3 regions of the Micromonospora sp. WMMB235 genome follow, and region 1 is predicted to be linked to each of the others. Evidence: riboswitches for the same ligand, from Rfam matches in the RefSeq annotation. Region 1 holds a riboswitch; each other region holds the start of a gene.

Region 1 (4,560 bases):
GGCATGGCCGGGTCGTGGTAGATCGCGACCGGGTTCTCGCCGAAGCCACGCGGGGGCTGGATGAGGATGACGACGTTACCGGCGCGCAGGGTGGCCAGCACGATGTCGCCGTCGTCGTCGACGAAAAGCGAGCCGGGAGCCTCGCCCCAGGTCTCGGCCATGGCGTCGCGCAGCGCGGCGGGCAATCCGGCAGTCCAGCGCCGGTAGTCGTCCCGGCTGATACGCACGTGCGACTCGCTGAGCTGAGCCTGCGTGAGCCACTCCTCGTCCTGCCCACCGGCGGCGATCAAAGCGTGGATGAGCGCGTTGCCGGCCGTCGTGTCGGCATCCTCTCCCTCGACCGGGAGCAGCGGGTCGAGCCCGGGAATTGCGCCGGGTGCGCCGAGGTCGTAGCCGGCATCTCGCATCGCGCGCAGCAATCGGATCGCCGACACGGGCGTATCGAGGCCGACGGCGTTGCCGATGCGGCTGTGCTTGGTCGGGTAGGCCGACAGGACGAGGGCCACCTTGCGCTCGGCGGGCGGGACATACCGCAGTCGGGCGTGGTTGACGGCGATGCCCGCGACGCGGGTGCATCGCTCAGGGTCGGTCACGTAGCGGGGCAGGCCGTCGGCGTCGACCTCCTTGAATGAGAACGGGACGGTGATGAGGCGGCCGTCGAACTCGGGGATGGCGATCTGGGTCGCGGAGTCGAGCGGGGTGACGCCTTCGTCGGACGCCTCCCACTCGGCTCTGCCGGACGTGAGCGCCAGAGCCTGCAGCACGGGGATGTCGAGGGCGCGCAGCCGTTCGACGTCCCAGGACTCGTCGTCGCCGCCGGCGCTCGCGGTGGCGGGCCGGGCGCCGCCGGCGGCCAGGACCGTGACGACGATCGCGTCCAGGGTGGCGAGTTCGGCGTACAACTCCTCGGGCGCCGCCCGCAGTGACGAGACGTAGATCGGTACGCCGGCGGCCACGCCGGTGGTGTCGATGGCATCGGCGAGTTCGTGGGCGAACGCGTTGTTGCCGCTCACCTCGTGGGCCCGGTAGTACAGGACTCCGACGCGGGGCCGGGCGTCCGGGGCCGGCTGCCGGCTGACTCCCCACTCGGGCAGCACGGCCGGCGGTTCGAAGCCTTCGCCGGTCAGCAGCACGGTGTCGGACAGGAAGGCGTGCAGTTGGCGCAGGTTCTCCGCGCCGCCCTCGGCGAGGTAGCGGTGCGCCTCGGCGCAGACACCGATCGGGACGGTCGACAGCCCCATCAACGCGGCGTTCGGCGTCCGTTCCCCACCGAGCACGACCAGGGGACGGCCGGTGCCGCGGATCAGCGCGGCGAGGTCGCGTACGTCCTCGGGCGAGCCGAGCACCCGCAGAATGACCAGGTCGGCCTCGCTGGTCAGGGTGTCGCGGCGCTCGCCGGTGAGCCGGGCAGGGTTGGCCCAGGACCAGTCCGCGTTGCTGGCCCGCGCCGAGAGCAGGTCGGTGTCCGAGGTGGACAGCAGGGCGATGCGTGTCATGTTTCTCCTTCGGTGACACGGGAGCCGAGGCGCAGGTCGCCGACCGGACGGCCGGCGCGTAGGTGCTCGCCGACGAGGCGTGCCGCGTCGCCGGGTCGCACCGGCCCGTACCAGGTGCCGTCGGGGTGCACGACGGCGACTGGTCCGTGGTTGCACGGGAACAGGCAGCCGGTCTGGGCCATGAGGACGTCGGCGTCGGTGAGCTGCTGCTCGACGAGCGCGCCCACGATCGCGCGATAGGTCTCGTCCGCGCCGCGGGCACTGCAGCGCGGGCCGCGGCACAGCAGTAGATGATGGCGGTACGGCGGCGTGGTCTCCCAGGCCGGTGAGGTGAGTGGCGCCTCGTGCCCGGTGATCGCGCGCTCGCCGAACCGGATGACCGGCGGGTCGATCTGCTGACGGTGCCAGTGGCCGGCCACGCGTCCCACCCACGAACGGGCGAAAGTCAGGTCGTCGGTGCTCACCGGTTCCAGGCGAACCTCCCGAACGCCCTCGGCGTGCAGCAGGTCGAGCACATGGGTCAGCGTGGGCTCGCCGGCTTGCAGGAAGGCCAGTCGGGCGCCGGCTGCCTCGGCCTGCCCGCGTAGCACCGGCGACGCGGCGTCCGTCAGTGCGGTCGCGACGTGAACGAGGACGCTCACGGGGTCAGGAGCCGGTGATCCGGTGCGATCGGGACACGGGGTCTTCTTTCGTCCGGGGCCTGTGCGCGAGGCCTGGATGGGCACGTGTCGCAGACGGATCTGCGGCCAGCAGGTCTTCGGACTCGGGATCAACCGGACGGGGCGCCTTCCCAGACCGTGGGTCCAGTGGCGTCGTGCCCCGCCCGTCACCCTCACCGCTGCGCGTCAGTCCCGGATTCGCACCGGGTTCCCTGGCTCATGGCTGAGTTTGACTGGCATCACGACGGTAGCACCGACAGCCGGTGTCGCCGGGGACGGGCTCTGGCACCATGTCGCCGTGACCGAGAGGACCCGCCGCGACCTGTGTCCCGGCCTGCTGCGCCCATGGATCGCCGACGACGGCGCGCTCGTGCGGGTGCGCGTCCCCGGCGGGATCGTGCCGACTGCGGCGCTGTGCGCACTCGTGGAGGTGGCCCGTGCGCACGGCGACGGCGCGGTCCACCTGACCAGCCGCGCCAACCTGCAGGTGCGCGGTCTCGAGCACGACGGTGGGCGGCTGCCCGAGACCGTCGTCGCCGACGTCATCGCGACCGGGCTCGTACCGTCCACGTCGCACGAGCTGGTCCGCAACATCCTCGCCTCACCGCTGACCGGACGCAGTGGCGGCCGGGCCGATCTACACCCGGTCGTCGCCGGACTCGACGCACGGCTGCGCGCCGAGCCCCGGCTCACCGCGCTGACCGGACGGTTCCTGTTCGTGCTTGACGACGGCCGCGGTGATCTGGTCAGCCGTGACTTGGACCTGGGGTTGGTGGCGCTCGACTCGGACACCGCGCAGCTACGCGCCGGAACCTCGGCGTGGGGGCCAGTCATCCGGCTGGACGAGGCCGCCGCGGCGCTGACCGGGCTCGCCGTACGCTTCGCCGGGCTCGCGGGTGACCGGCCGGACTCACCCTGGCACGTCGACGAGCTGCCCGGCGCCGGCGCCGCGCTGCTGGGCACCGTACTCGACCGTGCCGAGCGGACCCGGGTGAGCACACCTCCACCCGCGCTGGGCAGGATCGTTCAGGATGACGGCCGCGTCACCGCGCACCTCGCGGCTTCCGGCGGCCGAGTGGACGCTCCCCTGCTGGAGGAGATCCGCGCGCTCGGCGCCGGCGAGATCGTCGTCACCCCGTACCGCACCCTGCTCGTCCCCGATCTGGAGAACGCATGAGTCTCACCACACCGGCACGCCGCTACGACTACGTCACCGACGGCGCGGCGATCTACGACGCCTCGTTCGCCACCATCCGTGCCGAGGCCGATCTTTCGGGTGTGCCGGCCGACGCCGAGAAGGTCGCGGTGCGGATGATCCACGCATGCGGCCAGACCGACCTCACCCGCAACCTGGTGATCCACCCCGGCCTGGTGGCCGCCGCCCGCGGGGCGCTGGAGGCGGGGGCGCCGATCCTGACCGACGCGCACATGGTCGCCGCCGGCGTTACCCGCGCCCGCCTGCCCCGTGACAACGAGGTCCGCTGCTTTCTGCACGAACCCGAGGTCCCGGCGCTTGCCCACCGGTGGGCAACGACCCGGTCGGCGGCGGCGGTGTCGCTGTGGACCGACCACCTCGCCGGCGCGGTCGTCGCCTTCGGCAACGCCCCCACGGCCCTGTTCCACCTGCTGGATATGCTGCGCGACGGCGCGCCACGACCAGCTGCGATCATCGGTACGCCGGTGGGATTCATCGGCGCCGCCGAGTCCAAGCAGGCGCTCATCGACCTCGCCACCGACGCCCCCGGCCTCGACGTGCCCTATCTCGTGGTGACCGGGCGCCGGGGCGGCTCGGCGATGGCCGCCTCCGCGCTCAACGCCCTCGCCCGGGAGGCGGAGTGACCGGGCGGCTGTCCGGCGTCGGGGTCGGCCCGGGTGATCCCGAACTGATCACGCTCAAAGCCGCCCGGCTGATCGGCGCGGCCCAGGTCATCGCCTACCACCAGGGTGTCGGCAAACAGTCCAACGCGCGCCGCATCGCTGCCGGGCTGTTCCCGGACGACGTGATCGAGGAGGCGCTGGTCTATCCGGTGACGACCCAGAGCACCGAGCACCCGGGCGGGTACGCCGGGGCGATGGCCGACTTCTACGCCGAAGCCGCCGAGCGGCTGCGGGCCCACCTTCGTGCGGGCCGCGACGTGGTCGTGCTGGCCGAGGGCGACCCGATGCTCTACGGCTCGTTCATGTACCTGCACGACCGGCTCGCCGGCGAGTTCGACACGCAGGTCGTCGCCGGTGTGCCCGCCTTCGCCGCCGCCACCGCCACCACCGCCCTGCCGCTGGTCCGGCAGACCGACGTGCTGACCGTGCTGCCGGGAACGTTGCCCGAGCCCGAGCTGGCCCGGCGTCTCGCCGACACCGACGGGGCGGTGATCATGAAGCTGGGCCGGACGTTCACCAAGGTCCGC
Region 2 (4,560 bases), 5.3 Mb from region 1:
CCTGCTCGTCGGCGTCGGGCTTCACCTGCTGGTGCTGGAGACACTCGCCGGCACCGGGACCGTCACGTTCGTCCCGGCGCTGATCGTGCTCGGCGCGTGCGTCGCGCCCGCCACGTTCCTGGCCTTCGCCCAGGGACGGCCGGCCCGCCGCCCGGTCCCCGGCTCCGTCGTCGGCGTCGCCGCGCTCCTCGGCGGCGTGGTCGGCGTGGTCGCCGCCGGCTGGCTGGAGTACGGCACCCTGCACCGCCTCGGCGTCCTGCCGATGGCGCTCGTCGGCCTGGCCGAGGAGACCGCCAAACTGATCGTGCCGGCCGGCATCCTGCTGCTGTGGCGGCGGCACCCGTCCCCGGCGCAGGGCCTGGTGATCGGCGTGGCCTCCGGCGCCGGGTTCGCCGCGCTGGAGACCATGGGCTACGCGTTCGCCGCGTTCGTCGGGTCGGAGGGCAACCTCGGCGCGGTCGAGCGGACGCTGCTGGTACGCGGTCTCACCGCGCCCGCCGCGCACCTGGCCTGGACCGGGCTGACCGCCGCCGCGCTGTTCACGTTCGCCGCCGCGCCCGGCGGCCGGAAGCTGGCGGCGTTCCTGCTCACCTTCGCCGCCGCCGTCACGCTGCACACCTGCTGGGACACGTTCGGCACCCAGCCCGCGTACGTGTTCATCGGCGCCGTGTCGCTGGGCTGGGTGCTGCTGCGCCTGCACCTGGACCGCGAGCGGCCGCCCGCGTCCGGGACGCCGGCGGAGCCGAACCGGGACCGGCCTCATGGTCATCGCCAGTTCGCCGAGGTGGCGGGGTCGGAGCGCTTCTGATGCCGCCACCTCGGCGTGATGGAGTCGATCAACCGGCCGGGGCATTGCCGACCCCCGACCAGCCGACGCCCGCACCGCGCCCCGGTGCGTCTCAGCCGGCGGCCAGCCGGACGCCGAGCGCGACGAAGGCGACAGCGCAGAGCCGGTCGACGCGCCGTGACCAGCGGCTGTCGCCCCACCGGCTGGCGAACCGCCCGGCACCCACCCCGAGCGCCAGGTCCACGGCTAGCTGCACCGCGACGAACAGCGCCCCGAGCAGCACCAGCTGCGCCGCCACCGGGCCCGCCTCGGGCCGGACGAACTGCGGCAGGAACGCCACACTGAACAGGATCATCTTCGGGTTGAGCAGGTTCGTCAGCAGCCCGCGCCGGAACGCCCGCCCGGCGCCGCCGTCCGGCCGGTCCGCCGGTGCGCCGGGCCGGCCCGTGCCGCGCAGCGCCCGCAGGCCCAGCACGATGAGGTACGCCGCACCGGCCCACCGGATCGCGGTGAACAGCACCGGGGACGCGGCGATCAGCGTGGCGAGCCCGGCCACCACGGCGGCGACGTGCACCGCCTCCCCGGCGGCGACCCCGAGCGCGGCCACCGCGCCCGCCCGTGGGCCGTACCGGGTGGCGTTGGCGAGCACGAACATCATGTCCGGCCCCGGGGTGAGCATGAGCACCACGATGGCGGCGAGGTAACCCGCGAGCGTGGCCGCCGACAGTCCGAGCACCGGTCAGCCCTCCCCGGCGCCGTCGAGCAGCGCCCGGCGCAGCGCCAGCCGGTGTTCGCGCCGGATCTGCGCCTCCCGGTAGCGCCGCCGGTCGCCGTCGGTCTCGGCGTGCAGCGGCGGCACCGGCCGGGGCTGCCCGTCGTCGTCCACCGCTACCATCACCAGGTGCGCGGTCGCCACGTCCACCGGCGGCACCGCGCGGTCCCACCGGTCCGCGCTGACCTTCACCGCCACCTCCATCGAGCTGCGGCCGGCCCAGGTGATCCGGGCGTCCACGTGGACCACGTCCCCGACGCGTACCGCCCGCAGGAACGCGGTCTCGTCGATGGCGGCGGTGACGGCCGGGCCGTCGGAGTGGCGGGCGGCGACCACACCGGCGACCGAGTCGATCAGGTTGAGGATCCGCCCGCCGTGGACCGTGCCCATCAGGTTGGTGTGGTGCTGGTCCATGATCTGCGACAGGGTCAGGTGCGAGGCCGACGGTGGTCGGCCGGTGAGCGTGATGGTGTCGGGCACTGTGCGGTTCCGTCCTCGCAGAAGCGGACCGCCGACCGGCCGGGGTGTGCACGTCGAGGACACGCCGACGGCCCTGCGCACGACGTGTCACCCGCCCGACCCACCCGCGAGGTCGACGGCGGCGCGCACCGGTGGTACGCGCGACGCGGGCAGGTCTTCGGACTCGCGGGCGTGACACGAGGTCGCCTACTGGCCGTCGCTTCCCAGGCCGTGGCCCAGTGCTGTTGACGGCTGTCGTTCCCACTCACCGCTGCGGGGCAGTCCCGGATTCCCACCGGGTTCCCTCTTACGACACCCGGCCGTCGCCGACCGGGTGAACCAGCGCTTCCCGCAGCGTAGACCAGCGTCCGAGGCCGGCGGCACAGGCGTCAGGCCGGCGCCGATCCCGTCACAGCGGCAAGCGGCGCCGCGCCGAACGACACCGCGAACCGCTTGCACCAGATCGACACGCTGCGCAGACCGTCCAGGTCCACCGACGCCGGGATGTCGTACGCCTGGTCGCCGATGTTGCCCTTGAGTCGGCCCAGCTCGACCCAGCGGCCGTCGTCGAACACCTGCCAGCCGGCCCGGCCGGGCAGCACCTTCCGGTCGGTGAGCCACACCCGCAGATCGGGTCCGTCGGAGGTGTCCAGTCCGCGCAGGAGCAGCTGACGGCGGCCGTCGGCGAGACGGACGAGCTGCGCCCGGCCGGACGTGTCGTGCTCGTGGGTGACGAAGTCACCGGCGGCGAGCACCACGTCGGCGGGGGCCGCGCCGGTCGGTGACGGGCTGGTCGTGCCGGCCGGCGCCGGTGAGGGCTCCGCCACAGTGGGCAGCGTCTCGCGTACCTCGCGGTCGGTCACCAGCCGCCACGGCTGGAACAGGTACAGGCTCACCCCGAGACCGGTGACGGCCACGACGGCCAGCACCGACGACACCACACGTCTTCTGCCCATGCTCCGAAGGTAGGCGCGTAGCCGGCGGAAAGATCTTTCCGTCCGCTTACGGGTCGACCGCGGGCCGCCGCACCGGGACGCCGATGGGTAGCGTCTGGCCCATGGGGCGCTACGTGCTCGTCGTCGACGACGACCGGACGGTGAGCGACGTCGTCCGGCGCTACCTCGAACAGGACGGCTGCCGGGTCCGGTTGTCCTTCGACGGGCCGGACGCGCTCGCCGCGGCCGAGGAGGAGCCACCCGACCTGGTGGTCCTCGACCTGATGATGCCGGGTCTCGACGGCATCGAGGTGTGCCGGCGGCTGCGTCGCCGGCTGCCCGGCCTGCCCGTCGTCATGCTCACCGCGCTCGGGGACGAGGCCGACCGGGTCGCCGGGCTGGAGGTCGGCGCGGACGACTACGTAACCAAGCCGTTCTCGCCCCGTGAACTCGTGCTGCGCATCCGGTCGGTGCTGCGGCGCGCGGCCCCGCAGGACCGGGGACCGACAGGGGTGCTGCGCGACGGCGACCTCACCGCGGACACCGACCGGCGCGTCGCCGAGCGCGGCGGGCAGCCGCTGTCGCTGACCGTACGGGAGTTCGACCTGCTCGCGTTCCTGCTCGCGAACCCGGGACGCGCCTGGTCGCGGGCCGAGCTGCTGGACCGCGTGTGGGGCTGGCGGTTCGGCGACCAGTCCACAGTCACCGTCCACGTCCGGCGGCTGCGGGAGAAGATCGAGGACCACCCGGCGCAGCCGCGCCGCATCGTCACCGTGTGGGGCGTCGGTTACCGGTACGAGCCGTCGGAGGCGTCCCGGTGAACGAGCTGATGGTCATCGGGCTCTACGCCCTGCTCGCAGGCGCTGCGGTCGGCGCGCTCGGCGTCGGCGCGCTGCGGCTGGTGCGCCACCGGTCGATCCTCGCGCACATCGCGGTGCTGCTCGCGGTCACCATCGCCTCGGTGACGGCCGGCGTCACGGCCGTTGCCCAGGCCATGTTCCTGTCCGCGCACGACCTCCAGGTCGTCCTCGTCACGGTCGCCGCGTCCGCGGCGCTCAGCCTGGCCGTCGGGGTGGCGTTCGCCCGCCGCCTCGCCCAGGCGGCGGTCTGGGCCGACCAGGCCCGGCAGCGGGAACGGCAGCTGGAGGCGGGCCGCCGCGAGCTGGTCGCGTGGGTCTCCCACGACCTGCGTACGCCGCTGGCCGGGCTGCGGGCGATGGCGGAGGCGCTGGAGGACCGGGTGGTCGACGAGCCGGCGGCGGTGGCCGAGTACCACCGCCGGATCCGGGTCGAGACGGACCGGATGACGCGCCTGGTCGACGATCTGTTCGAGCTGTCCCGGATCACCGCCGGAGCGTTGCGGCCCGCGCTGTCCCCGGTGCCGCTCGGCGACGTGGTCTCCGACGCGATCGCCGCCACCGCGCCGCTGGCCGCCGACCGGCGGGTCCGGGTGCTCGCCCCGGAGACCGGCTGGCCGACCGTCCGGGCCGCCGAGGCCGAACTCGCCCGCGTCGTGACGAACCTGCTGGTCAACTCGGTGCGGTACACGCCACCGGACGGCACTGTCCGCATCGACGCCGGGCGGGACGACGCCGACGCGTGGCTCG
Region 3 (4,560 bases), 6.8 Mb from region 1:
ACCGTACCGCCCGGGCGCGCGACGACGCCAGAGCAGTTGCCGGCACCCGGTGCGCCGCCGGTCACACCTAGGGAGCGGCGATGCTCGGCGGGGCGCCGGCGCCGAAGGACCAGCCCTCGACACTGCCCGGCGCGGGGTTGTAGCCGGTCGCCCCCGACGTGCTGTAGGACCAGGAGCCGCCGCTGGACGCATGCCAGTACGACCAGTACGCCGTGGCCGGCGGGGTGTTGACGCACGGCTCGGTCGCGGCGGTGGGCTTGCCGTTGATCCGGCAGACGAAGGCCAGGCCCCAGCGGGCGGTGCCGGTGACTGTGAAGCCGGCGGCCTGAAGCGCGGCCAGGCCGGTGGCCGGATCGCCCGGCGCACAGGCGACCTGGACGCCGCCGCCGAGCGTGGCGAAGTCGACGACCACCGTGACTCCCGAGGTGCCCGCGCAGGCGGCGGCGTGCGCCGCCCGGGGCGCGGGTTCGACTGCGGTCAGCGCGACGCCGGCCACGACGGCGGCCAGGAGACCGGCCAGCCAGGTGCGGACTGTGGAACGATGACGGAACACGGATCCTCCTGTGATCGGGCGAGCGGCGAAGCGGTTCACGGGCAGGCGAGCGCCGGTGCGCCGGGGTCGGCGCCGACGGCGGACAGACGGGCGTACCCGATCCCGGTGAGACCGAGGACGGCCTGGGCGGTCGCCCGGGGTGCGGTGGCCGGGTCGAAGCCGCCGCCGTCGAAGTCGACAGCGCCCCGGTCGGCCGGCGCCCCGGCGCAGCCGACCTGAAGTCCGGCGAGGAATGCCCGGGCCCGCGCCCAGGCCGGCAGCCGGTGGCCGTCGCGCAGGGCCTGCGCGGCGAGGCCGGTGCTGTTGGCGTTCGGCGTGCCGCCCGCGTTGGCGAAGCCGCCGTCGGCACGCTGAACGGACACCAGCCAGCGCAGCCCGGCGGCGGCGTCGGCCGGACGGTCCGCGGCGCGCAGCGCCTGTGCCGCGAGCGCGGTGGCGTCCACGTCGGACGTGCAGACCGGTTGCGCGGGCAGCAGCGGGTAGCCGCCGTCCGGGCACCGGGTGCCGGCCAGCCAGGCAGCCGCCGCCGGTGGCGCCCCGGCCGCCGTACGGTCCAGCGCCAGCAGCGCGAAGGATTGGCTGAACGCGTTGCTGTAGTCGCCGTACGCGGACCGGTCGCTGAACCTGCCGGCCGGCGTCTGGAGCGAGCGCAGCCGGGCGATCAGGTCCACCCCGCCGACGTCGGCCGGGTCGCCGCCGCGCACCTGCACGGCGAGGGCGAGCTTGGCGGTCGCACCCGCGTACGCCTCGGAGACGCCGTCGCCGAGGTAGCCGTCGCGGATGTCCGGCCGGGTGACCCAGGCCAGCGCGTCGGCGCCGTGGTCGTCGGCGACGCCGGTGGCGGCGAAGGCGAACACGGCGTCGAGGGTCAGCCCCTGGTCGGGGTACGCGACACCGTCGAAGACCGCCTCGAAGCGTTCGCCGTCGACGAGTTGCCGGGCGAGCCAGCCGCCGGCGGCCTCCGGGCGGGTGAGGGCGGCGCGCTCGGGGGCGGCGACGGCGGGTGTGGTGAGGGTGAGAGCGGCGAGTACGCCGCAGAGGAGCGCGAGCAGGCGGTGCCGGCTTCGGCGGACGACCATCGGAAGCGCCTTTCCGGCCCGGCGGTCGTCGAAAGCCCGGACGACCGCGGCAACGCCGCGTCGACCGGGACTCCGACCCGTGGGCCACGACGGGTGGGGAGCGGATGCACGCGTACGACGGGTATTCGGGCTCGCCGCCGCAGATCTCTCTGGGCGGCCTACCGTTGCGGGCCAGCGCCGGATTTCGACCGGTCTTCCCCCGCACGTACACGCGGTGGTTCAGTTGTCGCGACAGTCTGCTGTGGCCGGAGCGCCGATGTCAATGCGCCAGGAACCGGACACGTGCCGTGACGGCCGGCAGGACGCCCGGTGAAGACCGGGCGTCCTCCACCTCGTGGTCACTGTCAGCGGGGCCGGAAGCCGGTCATCGGCGGAACGGCCCGGTGACGCAGTAGGTGATCCCGCCGGAGGACGAGCCGGTCGTGCCGCGTTGCGACGAGAAGTACAGCCGGTCCCCCGCCGGGGTGAAGGCCGGCCCGGTGATCTCCGAACCGCTCTGTCCGGTGATCCGCAGGAAGACCGAGATCTTGTCGTCGGGCGTGATCATGCAGATCTCCATGTTCCCGCCGTCCTCGGCGACGTACAGGTCACCGGCAGTGGACCCGGTGATGTTGTCGACCCCGGTCAGCGGAGGGGTGCCCGGACTGACCAGGTTGTCGTCGTAGGCGAGCTCGTACGTGCCGGCGGCCAGGTTGACCTGCCACACGCGGTTGTCGCCCTTCGTGGTGAACCAGACGGTGTCATCCGCGTAGTGACAGCCCTCGCCGCCGTTGAACGTCTTCGCGCCGGACACCTGCTGCCGGGTCGGGGTGGGCGAGCCGTCCGGGTCGGGCACCGTGGCCCAGGTGAACGTGCCGGAGGTCGCCGTACCGGCGCGGAAGACCTGGAGGGTTCCGGCGGAGAGGTCGCCCCAGGTGGTCGGCACGAACCGGTAGAACTTGCCGTCGGTCTCGTCCTCGGTCAGGTAGACGACCCGGCGGACCGGGTCGGCCGCGGCCGCCTCGTGCTTGAACCGGCCCAGCGCGGGACGCGCCACGGCGGTCCCGCCGAGGGGGTACGTCTCGAAGACCCGGCCCAGGGACACCTCCTCGCAGGAGAGCCAGGTGTTCCACGGTGTCTTGCCCCCGGCGCAGTTGTTGTTGGTTCCGGAGAGGATCCGCGACGCCCCGACCACGGTGCCGCTGGAGTCGAAGACGAGGCGTGAGGCACCGCCGCCCGCACCGGCTGACACCTCGGAGTTCGACACGTAGATCCAGCCGGTGCCGTTCGGGAACACGGCGCCACCGTCCGGAGCGTCGTGCCAGGTGTACGACGTCCCCGGCACCGTCCGACGGGATCGTGCGACGATCGAGCTGGTGAAGCCGGCCGGCAACTGGATGCCGTTGGCGTCGGCGGGCTGGAGCCCGCCGTAGGGGCCCGCCGCGTTCTGCGCCGGGGCTCCGTACGCCGCCGACCACGCGGTGAACGGCAGCGCGACAGCGCCCGCACCGACGACAGTGGCCCGCAGCATTGCTCGACGATCCATGGAACCTCCTCGGTAGGTTCCCCAGATCTGACCGGGCGGAGCTTACGCACATCGATCTGTTGGATGAACGTCGATGGACGCCTCGGTGCGCGGCGTCGTGTCGGCCGTCTCGTCCGTCGCGTGCCGGTGACGGGAGCGACTCGCGGTCGGCCCCCGCCACCGTTCGCATGGCTGGTCAGCCCTTGCGCCACTTCTGGTTGGCCGTGCCCCCGCAGTCCCAGAGCTGGAGCCTCGCGCCGTCGTTGCCGTTCCAGTCCTTGATGTCGACGCACTTGCCGGCCTGGAGGTTGACCAGGTCTCCGGCCGCGTTCAGGGTGAACTGCTGGGCGCCGGTGCCGTTGCAGGTGTAGAGCTGCACCGCCGCCCCGTTCGCGGTGGACCCGGCGTCGACGTCCATGCATTTGTTGTTCTGGCTCTTGAGCGCCGTGCCGCTGAACGTCCACTTCTGCGCGTTGGTGTTGTTGCAGTTCCACATCTGCAACGGCGCGCGGTCGACGAAGTTGGAGCTCGGCACGTCGATGCACTTGTTGTTCCAGTTGCTGACCACTGGCACCCCGGTGGTCGGGGTGCCGCCGCCACCGCCGGTGAACGGGCTGAGGATCAGTCCGGCCGAACGGGGATCGCCGTCGTGCACCAGCGACTCGAATCCACCGACGTCGTCGAAGGCGAACGCGTACGCCCGGCCGTCGGTCATGTTGGCGTGGATCAGGCGTGCGTACTGGTTGGTGGGGTTGCTGCGGTAGAAGTCGGCGGCGTTCGTGCTGGGCTGGGTGTCGACGGTGCCGAGCGTGCCTCGGTTGAGGGCGGCGCAGAGCGTACGCGAGATCGGGCCGACCACCTGGTCGTTCGGCGCGGGCAGGTCGCCGTCGCAGCCCCAGACGCTGGCCGAGGAGGGCCGGTTGAAGGAGGCGACCACCTGGCCGCTGCCGTTGGTGAAGGTCATGGTGTTGCCCGAGGTGCGGCCGTAGTACCGGATGGCCGGCTGGTCGGCGAAGGGCGCCACGGTCAGGGTCTTCGTGGTGTACGCGTTCCACGCGGACGCGATGTACGAGTCCAGGTAGGTGGTGCTGAGCAGGCCGGCCCCGGCCGCCTTGCCCGGAGCCAGGACGCGCAGCACGGTCCCGTCGGAGCGGGTGTGGACGGTGCCGGCCCAGCCCGGCTGCGCCCGGATCCCGTCGATCACCGCGTTGCGTCCGTTGGCCACCACGTCGCCGGTGCGCTTGGTGACGCCGTTGGCGCCGGTCACGGTGACCGCGTGCGGGATCGCGAACATGTCGACCTGGGAGCTGTTGAGCCACAGCCCGGAGTCGTTGTAGGTGAACTCGCTCCAGTCGAAGAGGATGTCGCGGTTCGCGTCACCGGCCGCCCAGGGCGCGGGCTGCACCAGTCCGTCCGGGGTGAGG

The links. A riboswitch is a leader RNA that binds a small molecule or an ion and turns the genes downstream of it on or off. The one in region 1 is predicted to bind cobalamin.
Region 2: it holds a riboswitch for cobalamin, as region 1 does, so the genes downstream of both, BFV98_RS07045 (acyl-CoA thioesterase) here and BFV98_RS30885 (ferredoxin) in region 1, are expected to answer to the same signal.
Region 3: it holds a riboswitch for cobalamin, as region 1 does, so the genes downstream of both, BFV98_RS00560 (peptidase) here and BFV98_RS30885 (ferredoxin) in region 1, are expected to answer to the same signal.

What each region holds. Positions count from the first base shown of each region.
Region 1 covers NZ_MDRX01000001.1:6,931,932-6,936,491, reverse strand. Annotated here, with positions in the region: gene cobN (cobaltochelatase subunit CobN) at 1-1,496, opposite strand, end outside; gene BFV98_RS30885 (ferredoxin) at 1,493-2,137, opposite strand; cobalamin riboswitch at 2,227-2,408, opposite strand; gene BFV98_RS30880 (sulfite reductase subunit beta) at 2,454-3,332, shown strand; gene BFV98_RS30875 (precorrin-8X methylmutase) at 3,329-3,994, shown strand; gene BFV98_RS30870 (precorrin-2 C(20)-methyltransferase) at 3,991-4,560, shown strand, end outside.
Region 2 covers NZ_MDRX01000001.1:1,617,217-1,621,776, reverse strand. Annotated here, with positions in the region: gene BFV98_RS07055 (PrsW family glutamic-type intramembrane protease) at 1-808, shown strand, start outside; gene BFV98_RS07050 (LysE family translocator) at 900-1,523, opposite strand; gene BFV98_RS07045 (acyl-CoA thioesterase) at 1,527-2,039, opposite strand; cobalamin riboswitch at 2,170-2,377, opposite strand; gene BFV98_RS07040 (DM13 domain-containing protein) at 2,408-2,974, opposite strand; gene BFV98_RS07035 (response regulator transcription factor) at 3,076-3,774, shown strand; gene BFV98_RS07030 (sensor histidine kinase KdpD) at 3,783-4,560, shown strand, end outside.
Region 3 covers NZ_MDRX01000001.1:120,906-125,465, reverse strand. Annotated here, with positions in the region: gene BFV98_RS00565 (hypothetical protein) at 68-553, opposite strand; gene BFV98_RS00560 (peptidase) at 589-1,632, opposite strand; cobalamin riboswitch at 1,731-1,867, opposite strand; gene BFV98_RS00555 (alkaline phosphatase PhoX) at 1,997-3,157, opposite strand; gene BFV98_RS00550 (beta-1,3-glucanase family protein) at 3,333-4,560, opposite strand, start outside.